One region of the Streptomyces sp. NPDC127190 genome, then DNA from elsewhere that is predicted to be linked to it. Evidence: riboswitches for the same ligand, from Rfam matches in the RefSeq annotation. Region 1 holds a riboswitch; the other holds the start of a gene.
What was found. A riboswitch is a leader RNA that binds a small molecule or an ion and turns the genes downstream of it on or off. The one in region 1 is predicted to bind thiamine pyrophosphate.
Positions count from the first base shown of each region.

Region 2: linked by a shared signal. The riboswitch ahead of ACFVIU_RS00505 (thiamine ABC transporter substrate binding subunit) and the one ahead of thiC (phosphomethylpyrimidine synthase ThiC) in region 1 are both predicted to bind thiamine pyrophosphate.

Region 1 covers NZ_JBHXVE010000004.1:148,726-153,138, reverse strand. Annotated here, with positions in the region: gene ACFVIU_RS08815 (IclR family transcriptional regulator) at 1-107, shown strand, start outside; gene ACFVIU_RS08810 (SsgA family sporulation/cell division regulator) at 205-642, shown strand; gene ACFVIU_RS08805 (YibE/F family protein) at 749-2,185, opposite strand; TPP riboswitch at 2,257-2,434, shown strand; gene thiC (phosphomethylpyrimidine synthase ThiC) at 2,427-4,211, shown strand; gene ACFVIU_RS08795 (hypothetical protein) at 4,379-4,413, opposite strand, start outside.
Region 2 covers NZ_JBHXVE010000001.1:120,472-124,884, reverse strand. Annotated here, with positions in the region: gene ACFVIU_RS00520 (phosphatidate cytidylyltransferase) at 1-624, shown strand, start outside; gene ACFVIU_RS00515 (SRPBCC family protein) at 767-1,222, shown strand; gene rlmN (23S rRNA (adenine(2503)-C(2))-methyltransferase RlmN) at 1,313-2,419, shown strand; TPP riboswitch at 2,443-2,551, shown strand; gene ACFVIU_RS00505 (thiamine ABC transporter substrate binding subunit) at 2,634-3,713, shown strand; gene ACFVIU_RS00500 (ABC transporter permease) at 3,752-4,413, shown strand, end outside.

The sequences.
Region 1 (4,413 bases):
TCTCGCTCCCCCTCCACCAGGCCGACCGTCTGCTGCCCGCCGCCCGTCTGCTCCAGGCGGAGATCGGGCGTCATCTGGGGTCGCTCGCCCTCTCTATCAGTATCTGAAAACTTACTCCTTGTGATCTGCTGTGTACGTTCAGCAAGATTTGACCGGTCAGAGGGACTAATCCCGGCCAATCGATGTCGTAAGACGGGGTAGGCGATGCACGAGTCCGTACAGGCAGAGGTCATGATGAATTTTCTCGTCTCGGAGGAACTCTCCTTCCGTATTCCGGTGGAGTTGCGCTACGAGACAGATGATCCCTATGCGGTGCGGCTCACCTTCCACCTGCCCGGTGATGCGCCGGTGACCTGGGCTTTCGGACGTGAACTGCTGATCGACGGGGTCGGCCGGCCCTGCGGGGAGGGTGATGTGCACATCGCCCCCGCGGATTCCGAGGTGCTCGGTGAGGTCCTGATCAGGCTTCAGGTGGGCAGCGACCACGCCCTGTTCCGTTCCTCGGCGCCGCCGCTCGTCGCCTTCCTGGACCGTACGGACAAGCTGGTGCCGCTCGGCCAGGAGGGCGCGCTGGCCGATTTCGACGCTCACCTGGACGAGGCCCTGGACCGGATCCTGGCCGAGGAACAGAGCGCCGGCTGAGGAGACGAGACACGGGGCGTCGGACGCTCCGCCACACCGCATGGAACGGTGCAGTAACGCTTCTGCGGATGTTGGTCACGCGGCGAGGCGGACGGCGCCCCAGGGCTCATCGCTTGCGGCGGCGGCCCCGGCCACCCCGCGCCGGTACGGGCTGGGCGCCGACGGGCGCCTGGCCGTCCGGCCCCGGACGGTCGGCCGCCACCACCAGCGCGGCGAGCGCGGTGGTGACCGGGACCGAGGCGACGAGACCGATCGATCCCACCAGCGTGCGCACGATCTCCTCGGCGACCAGCTCGCTGTTGGCCACGGTGCCCACACTGCTCTGGGCGATCGAGAAGAGCAGGAGCAGCGGCAGCGCGGCACCGGCATAGGCGAGGACGAGCGTGTTGACCACGGAGGCGATGTGGTCGCGGCCGATGCGGATGCCCGCCCGGTACAGCCCGCGCCAGCCCATCGAGGGGTTGGCCTCGTGCAGTTCCCAGACGGCCGACGTCTGGGTCACGGTCACATCGTCCAGGACGCCGAGCGAGCCGATGATGACACCCGCCAGCAGCAGACCACTCATGTCGATCTTCGGATACAGGCCATGGATCAGGCCGGTGCTGTCGTCGGTGTTTCCGGTCAGCGCGGCCCAGCCGATGAACAGCGAGCCGAGCAGACCGATCAGCGACAACGAGATCAGCGTGCCGAGCACGGCCACCGAGGTACGCGCCGACAGGCCGTGGCACATGTACAGAGCTATCAGCATGATGGCGCTGGAGCCGACCACGGCCACGAGCAGCGGGTTCGAGCCCTGGAGGACCGCCGGCAGGATGAACAGGGTCAGCACGAGGAAACTCACGGCCAGCGCCACCAGTGCCATGACACCGCGCAGCCGGCCCACCACCACGACGGCGATCGCGAAGATCCCCGCGAGCAGAGCCATCGGGAACTTCCGGTCCACATCGGTCACCGAGTACTGGAGGTCCTTCGGCGCCGACGGCTCGTAGGCGACGACGACCTTCTCGCCCTGCTCCAGCTGGCGTGACTGGTCCGGCTGCACGATCTCGGTGAACGTACGGCCCTTGTCCTTGCCGGTGTCGACCCGGACGGTGGCCTTCTTGCAGGAACCGCCCGCCTCCTGGACCGCAGAGGTGCCCTCGGCGGTGGAGGTGTCACCGGTCGGGGTCTCACCGGAGGCGTTCACCGAACGGCAGCTCACGTCGATGACCCGGGTGACCGTGGCCTGCTGCGTCTGCCGGTCGAAGCCGACGCCGCTGCGCTTGTGCGAAGGAGCTCCCCCGGGCCAGAGAACGACCAGGCCGACCACGACCGCCGCGGTGAACGGGATCAGGATCGCCGCGATGACCTTGCGGAGATGCCGGGAGACCGGTACGGCGGGGCCGTGGCTGTGACTGTGGCTGTGTCCATGGCCATGAGCGTGGCCCTGGCTGTGTCCGCCACCGGCCGCACGGCTGCCGTGGTCCCGTTCGCCGTCCCGGACCGAGCTGTCCGGCCGGGGCGGCTCGGGCGGCTGATACGGGTACTGCTCCATGCTGGTCATCGCCGCATCATCGCAAGAACGGTGGGGGCCCACTGTTCATCACGCCACACATGACGCTAGCGTGGGGGCACCTTTGCACACGCGGGAGCTCGGAGCACCGGGCTGAGAGGGCGCTGACCTTCGTACTCGCGATGTTTCACAGGGAACGAGCGATGTTCCACGTGAAACATCGGTGGACGGAAGCCGCTGCGTCGACCGCCGAACCTGTTACCGGGTAATGCCGGCGTAGGGAGTAGGTCTCATGACCAACAAGGACGCACGCACGCCTGCCTCTGTTCAGGACGAGAAGTCCCAGGAGGCCGGGAAGTCCATCGGATGGCACAAGGCATACGTCGAGGGCTCCCGCCCCGACCTGCGCGTGCCGGTCCGCCAGGTGCACCTCACCAACGGGCAGTCGGTCACGCTGTACGACACGTCAGGCCCGTACACCGATCCCCTCCAGGAGACCGACGTCCGCCGGGGACTGCCGGCCCTGCGGGAGAACTGGATCATCGCCCGCGGCGACACCGAGGAGTACGCGGGCCGTCCCGTCCGTCCGGAGGACGACGGGATCAAGCACACCTCGCCCCGGGGCGGACTGCGCAATCTCGACGCCGTCTTCCCCGGCCGGCCGCGCCAGCCGCGCCGGGGCCGGGACGGCCAGGCGGTGACGCAGCTCGCCTACGCACGCCGGGGCGAGATCACTCCCGAGATGGAGTTCGTGGCCCTCCGGGAGAACGTCTCTCCCGAGGTGGTCCGCGAGGAGATCGCGGCGGGCCGCGCGGTGCTGCCCGCCAACGTCAACCACCCGGAGATCGAGCCGATGATCATCGGCAAGCGGTTCCTGGTGAAGGTCAACGCCAACATCGGCAACTCCGCGGTGACCTCCTCCATCGAGGAGGAGGTGGAGAAGATGACCTGGGCGACCCGCTGGGGTGCCGACACGGTCATGGACCTGTCCACCGGCCGCAACATCCACACCACCCGCGAGTGGGTGCTGCGCAACTCCCCCGTCCCCATCGGCACGGTGCCGCTCTACCAGGCGCTGGAGAAGGTCGACGGCAAGGCCGAGGAACTGACCTGGGAGATCTACAAGGACACCGTCATCGAGCAGGCCGAGCAGGGCGTGGACTACATGACGGTCCACGCGGGCGTCCGGCTGCCGTACGTGCCGCTCACCGCCAACCGCAAGACGGGCATCGTCTCGCGTGGCGGCTCGATCATGGCCGCGTGGTGTCTGGCGCACCACAAGGAGTCGTTCCTGTACGAGAACTTCGAGGAGCTGTGCGAGATCCTCGCCGCCTACGACGTCACGTACTCGCTGGGTGACGGCCTCCGGCCCGGTTCGATCGCCGACGCCAACGACGAGGCGCAGTTCGCGGAGTTGAGGACGCTCGGGGAACTCAACCGGATCGCCAAGCGTTTCAATGTACAGACGATGATCGAGGGCCCCGGGCACGTCCCGATGCACAAGATCAAGGAGAACATCGACCTTCAGCAGGAGATCTGCGATGAAGCTCCGTTCTATACGCTCGGCCCGCTGACCACGGACGTCGCACCGGCCTACGACCACATCACCTCCGGCATCGGCGCCGCGATGATCGCCTGGTGGGGCACGGCGATGCTCTGCTACGTCACGCCCAAGGAGCACCTGGGCCTGCCCAACCGGGACGACGTCAAGACGGGTGTCATCACCTACAAGATCGCCGCCCACGCGGCGGACCTCGCCAAGGGGCACCCCGGCGCGCAGGAGTGGGACGACGCGCTGTCCGACGCCCGCTTCGAGTTCCGGTGGGAGGACCAGTTCAACCTCGCCCTGGACCCGGACACGGCGCGGGAGTTCCACGACGAGACCCTGCCGGCCGAGCCCGCCAAGACGGCCCACTTCTGCTCCATGTGCGGGCCGAAGTTCTGCAGCATGAAGATCTCGCAGGACATCCGCCGCGAGCACGGCGGCAGCCAGGCCGAGATCGAGGAGGGGATGGCGCAGAAGTCCCAGGAGTTCGCGGCCGCGGGCAACCGGGTCTATCTGCCGATCGCCGACTGATCCGGCGCGCGGTGAACTCGCCCCGTCCCAGGTCCCCTTGAGGGGACCCTGCACACGAGCGGGCTCGCGGCTGACCGGAGTGGTGGTGCCACACCGGCTCGGCCGCGCGGCCCGCCCCACTGGGCTCACGTCCGCTCGGCTCACGCCCGCCCAGGAGGCGGGCCGGGCTACTCGGGCTGGTGGTCCGGGCCGTCGAAGTCCG
Region 2 (4,413 bases), on a different contig from region 1:
GCCGTCGGCGGCGCGGCGATGGTGGTCGCCGGGTATGTGCGCGGTGCCGAGGGCGCGTGGGTCGCCATGGCCCTCACGGCGCTCGCGGCCCTGGTCTGGCGGATGACGGAACCCCCCGAGGGGTACCTCAGGGACATCACGGCCGGTGTCTTCGCGGCGTTCTACGTGCCGTTCCTGGCCACGTTCGTCGCGATGATGCTGACCGCCGAGGACGGCCCCTGGCGCGTCCTCACCTTCCTGCTGCTGACCGTGGTCAGCGACACCGGTGCCTACGCCGTCGGCTGGCGTTTCGGCAGGCACAAGCTCGCTCCGCGCATCAGCCCCGGCAAGACCCGCGAGGGCCTGGTCGGCGCGGTGCTGTTCGCGATGGTCGCGGGGGCGCTGTGCATGCAGTTCCTGATCGACGGCGGCAGCTGGTGGCAGGGGCTGCTGCTGGGCCTCGCGGTCGCGGCCAGCGCCACGCTGGGCGACCTCGGCGAATCCATGATCAAGCGGGACCTGGGCATCAAGGACATGGGCACCCTGCTCCCCGGGCACGGCGGCATCATGGACCGCCTCGACTCCCTGCTGCCCACGGCGCCGGTGGTCTGGCTGCTGATGGTCGCGTTCGTCGGCTCCGGGTGAGCGACGGCGTCGTACGGCTCCCGGGCCCCCGCCCCGCGTGTTTGCACGCAAGGCGGGGGCCCGTCCCATATGGCCCCAAACCCATCCAAGTGGGACGATTCTGCACGTAGACCGACCCTCTCCCGCACCGAAGGAGGGCGCCATGTCCGCCTTCCACGAAGAGATCGACATCGAGCGGTCGCCCGGTGATGTCTGGGCGTATGTCAGCGACCCCGTCCACCTGCCGGAGTGGCAGGAGAGCGCGGTCTCCGTCGAGGAACTGGACGACGGTCCTTTCGGCGTCGGCTCCCGCTTCCGCGTCACCCGGCACGTCGGCGGCCGGGACATGCCGATGACCATGGAGTGCACCGAGTTCGAGCCGCCGCACTCCTGGACCGCCCGGGGCATCGACGGACACATCCGCGGCCAGGTCCACGGCGAGGTCACCGCACTGCCCGACGGCAGCACCCGGGTCACCATGGACCTCGACTTCGAGGGCCACGGCATAGGCAAGGTCCTGCTGCCTCTCGTCGTACGGCCCCAGATCCGCAAGGAACTCCCGCACAACGAGCACCTCCTCAAGGAACGCCTGGAACACGCCACCCCGGGCGTCCTGTAACCCACCCCCGGCACGGAGATCCACAGGCAACGGGCGACGAAATCCACAGGCAACGGGCCACGGGAATTGATCTGAGACACTGGTAGCACCATGCCCAAGCCCGGAGAACTCACTTTCGTCGCCCCCCGCGGAGCCAAGAAGCCGCCGCGGCATCTCGCCGACCTCACGCCCGCCCAGCGCAAGGATGCCGTGGCCGAGATCGGTGAGAAGCCGTTCCGTGCCAAGCAGCTCTCGCAGCACTACTTCGCGCGGTACGCGCACGACCCGGAGCAGTGGACCGACATCCCGGCCGGATCGCGCGGCAAGCTTCAGGAAGCGCTGTTCCCGGAGCTGATGACCGTCGTACGGCATCTGTCGACCGACCAGGGGACCACCCGCAAGACGCTGTGGCGGCTGTTCGACGGGACGCTCGTCGAGTCGGTGCTGATGCGCTACCCGGACCGGGTGACCATGTGCATCAGCTCGCAGGCGGGGTGCGGGATGAACTGCCCCTTCTGTGCGACGGGGCAGGCGGGGCTGGACCGGAATCTGTCCACCGCGGAGATCGTCCACCAGATCGTCGACGGTATGCGGGCGCTGCGGGACGGCGAGGTGCCCGGCGGTCCCGCGCGGCTGTCCAACATCGTCTTCATGGGGATGGGCGAGCCGCTCGCCAACTACAACCGGGTGGTCGGCGCCATTCGCGCGCTCACCGATCCGGCGCCGGACGGCCTCGGGCTGTCGCAGCGCGGGATCACCGTCTCCACCGTGGGGCTCGTGCCGGCCATCCACCGGTTCGCCGACGAGGGCTTCAAGTGCCGGCTCGCGATCTCCCTGCACGCTCCTGACGACGAGCTGCGCGACACCCTGGTCCCCGTGAACACGCGGTGGAAGGTGCGCGAGGTGCTGGACGCCGGGTTCGAGTACGTCGAGAAGAGCGGCCGCCGGCTGTCCATCGAGTACGCCCTCATCCGTGACATCAACGACCAGGCGTGGCGGGGAGACCGGCTCGGGCGGCTGCTCCGGGGCAAGCCGGTGCACGTCAACCTCATCCCGCTGAACCCGACCCCGGGCAGCAAGTGGACCGCCTCGCGGCCCGAGGACGAGAAGGCGTTCGTGGAGGCGATCGCCGCACACGGGGTGCCGGTGACCGTCCGGGACACCCGTGGACAGGAGATCGACGGAGCCTGTGGTCAGCTCGCCGCCACCGAGCGGTAATCTGACCGGGTCCACATATCTTCATATTCCGACAGGGGAGCGCCACAGCGCTGAGAGTGCGGCGGACAGGGCCGCAGACCCTCTGAACCTCGCCCAGGTCATTCTGGGTAGGAAGTTCGGTCATCACTCAAGCTGTTGCGCCCTGCCCGGGCCTCCCTCGCGGAGCCCGGGCAGGGCCGCGTCTCTTCCTGGCCAACCCCCAGGAGGACATCCGGTGCAGAACAAGACCTTCGTGGCCGTCGCGGTCGGGCTCGGCCTGATCACGCTGTCCGCGTGCGGTTCCGGCGGCGGCAGCAAGCCGTCCGCCGCCGATTCCAGGACCGTGACGCTCGTCAGCCACAACTCGTGGGCCATCTCCAAGAGCGTCCTCGCCGACTTCGAGAAGAAGACCGGGTACAAGGTCCGCAACCTCCAGGACGGCGACGCCGGGCAGGCCGTCAACAAGGCCATCCTGACCAAGGACAACCCGCAGGGCGACGTCTTCTTCGGCGTCGACAACACCCTGCTGTCCCGCGCCCTGGACAACGGCCTCTTCCAGCCGTACACCGCCAAGGGCCTGGACAAGGTCGGCACCCGGTACCAGCTCGACCGGGGCCGGAACCGGGTCACGCCCGTCGACTACGGCGACATCTGCGTCAACTACGACAAGGCCTACTTCAGCAAGCACAGGCTGACCCCGCCGCAGACCTTCGCCGACCTGGCCAAACCGCAGTACAAGAACCTCCTCGTCACCGAGAACGCGGCCACCTCCTCGCCCGGCCTCGGCTTCCTGCTCGGCAGCGCCGGGCAGTTCGGAGACAACGGCTGGCAGGGCTACTGGAAGAAGCTCAAGGCCAACGGCGTCAAGGTCGTCGACGGCTGGGACCAGGCCTACTACCAGGAGTTCTCCGGCTCCTCCGAGGGCAGGAAGGCGGGCGGTGACCGGCCGCTGGTCGTGTCCTACGCCTCCTCGCCGCCCGCCGAGGTCATCTACGCCAAGAAGCGGCCCGGCACCGCCCCGACCGGGGTGGCGTACGGCACCTGCTTCCGGCAGATCGAGTTCGCCGGCCTGCTCAGCAACGCCAGGAACCCCAAGGGCGCCAAGGCGTTCATCGACTTCCTGGTCTCCAAGGAGTTCCAGGAGGACATGCCGCTGAACATGTTCGTCTACCCGGTGGTGCAGGGCGCGAAGGTGCCCGCCGAGTTCACCGAGTACGGCAGGGCCGCCGACCACCCCGAGACCATGACCCCCGGCAAGATCGCCGCCAACCGTGACCAGTGGGTCAAGCAGTGGACCTCGCTCGTACTGAAGTAGCGGCGTCCCGGCGCGGGAACGCGGCGCGGCTCGGGCTCGTGGCCCTGCCCGTCGCGTTCTTCGCGCTGTTCTTCGCCTGGCCGGTGGCCGCGATCGTCGCGCGCGGGCTGAAGGTCGACGGGGCGTGGCGGCTCGGGCGGATCGCGGACGTCGTCACCGAGCCGGACATCCGGCAGGTGCTGTGGTTCACCACCTGGCAGGCGCTCGCCTCCGCCGCGCTCACCCTGCTGCTCGCGCTGCCCGCCGCCTATGTCTTCGCCCGCCTGGACTTCCCGGGCAAGCGGCTGCTGCGGGCCGTCGCCACCGTGCCGTTCGTGCTGCCGACGGTCGTCGCCGGCAGCGCCTTCCTGGCCGTGCTCGGGCACGGCGGGCTGCTCGACCAGCTGTGGGGCGTACGGCTGGACACCACGGTCTGGGCGATCCTGCTCGCCCATGTCTTCTTCAACTACGCGGTGGTCGTCCGTACCGTCGGCGGGCTGTGGGCCCAGCTCGACCCCCGGCAGACGGAAGCCGCGCGGATGCTCGGCGCCTCCCCGTGGCAGGCCTGGCGGAAGGTGACGCTGCCCGCGCTGGCGCCCGCCGTGGCCGCCGCCGGGCTGATGGTGTTCCTGTTCTGCTTCACCTCCTTCGGCATCGTGCAGATCCTCGGCGGCCCCACCTTCTCCACCCTGGAGGTGGAGATCTACCGGCAGACCTCGGA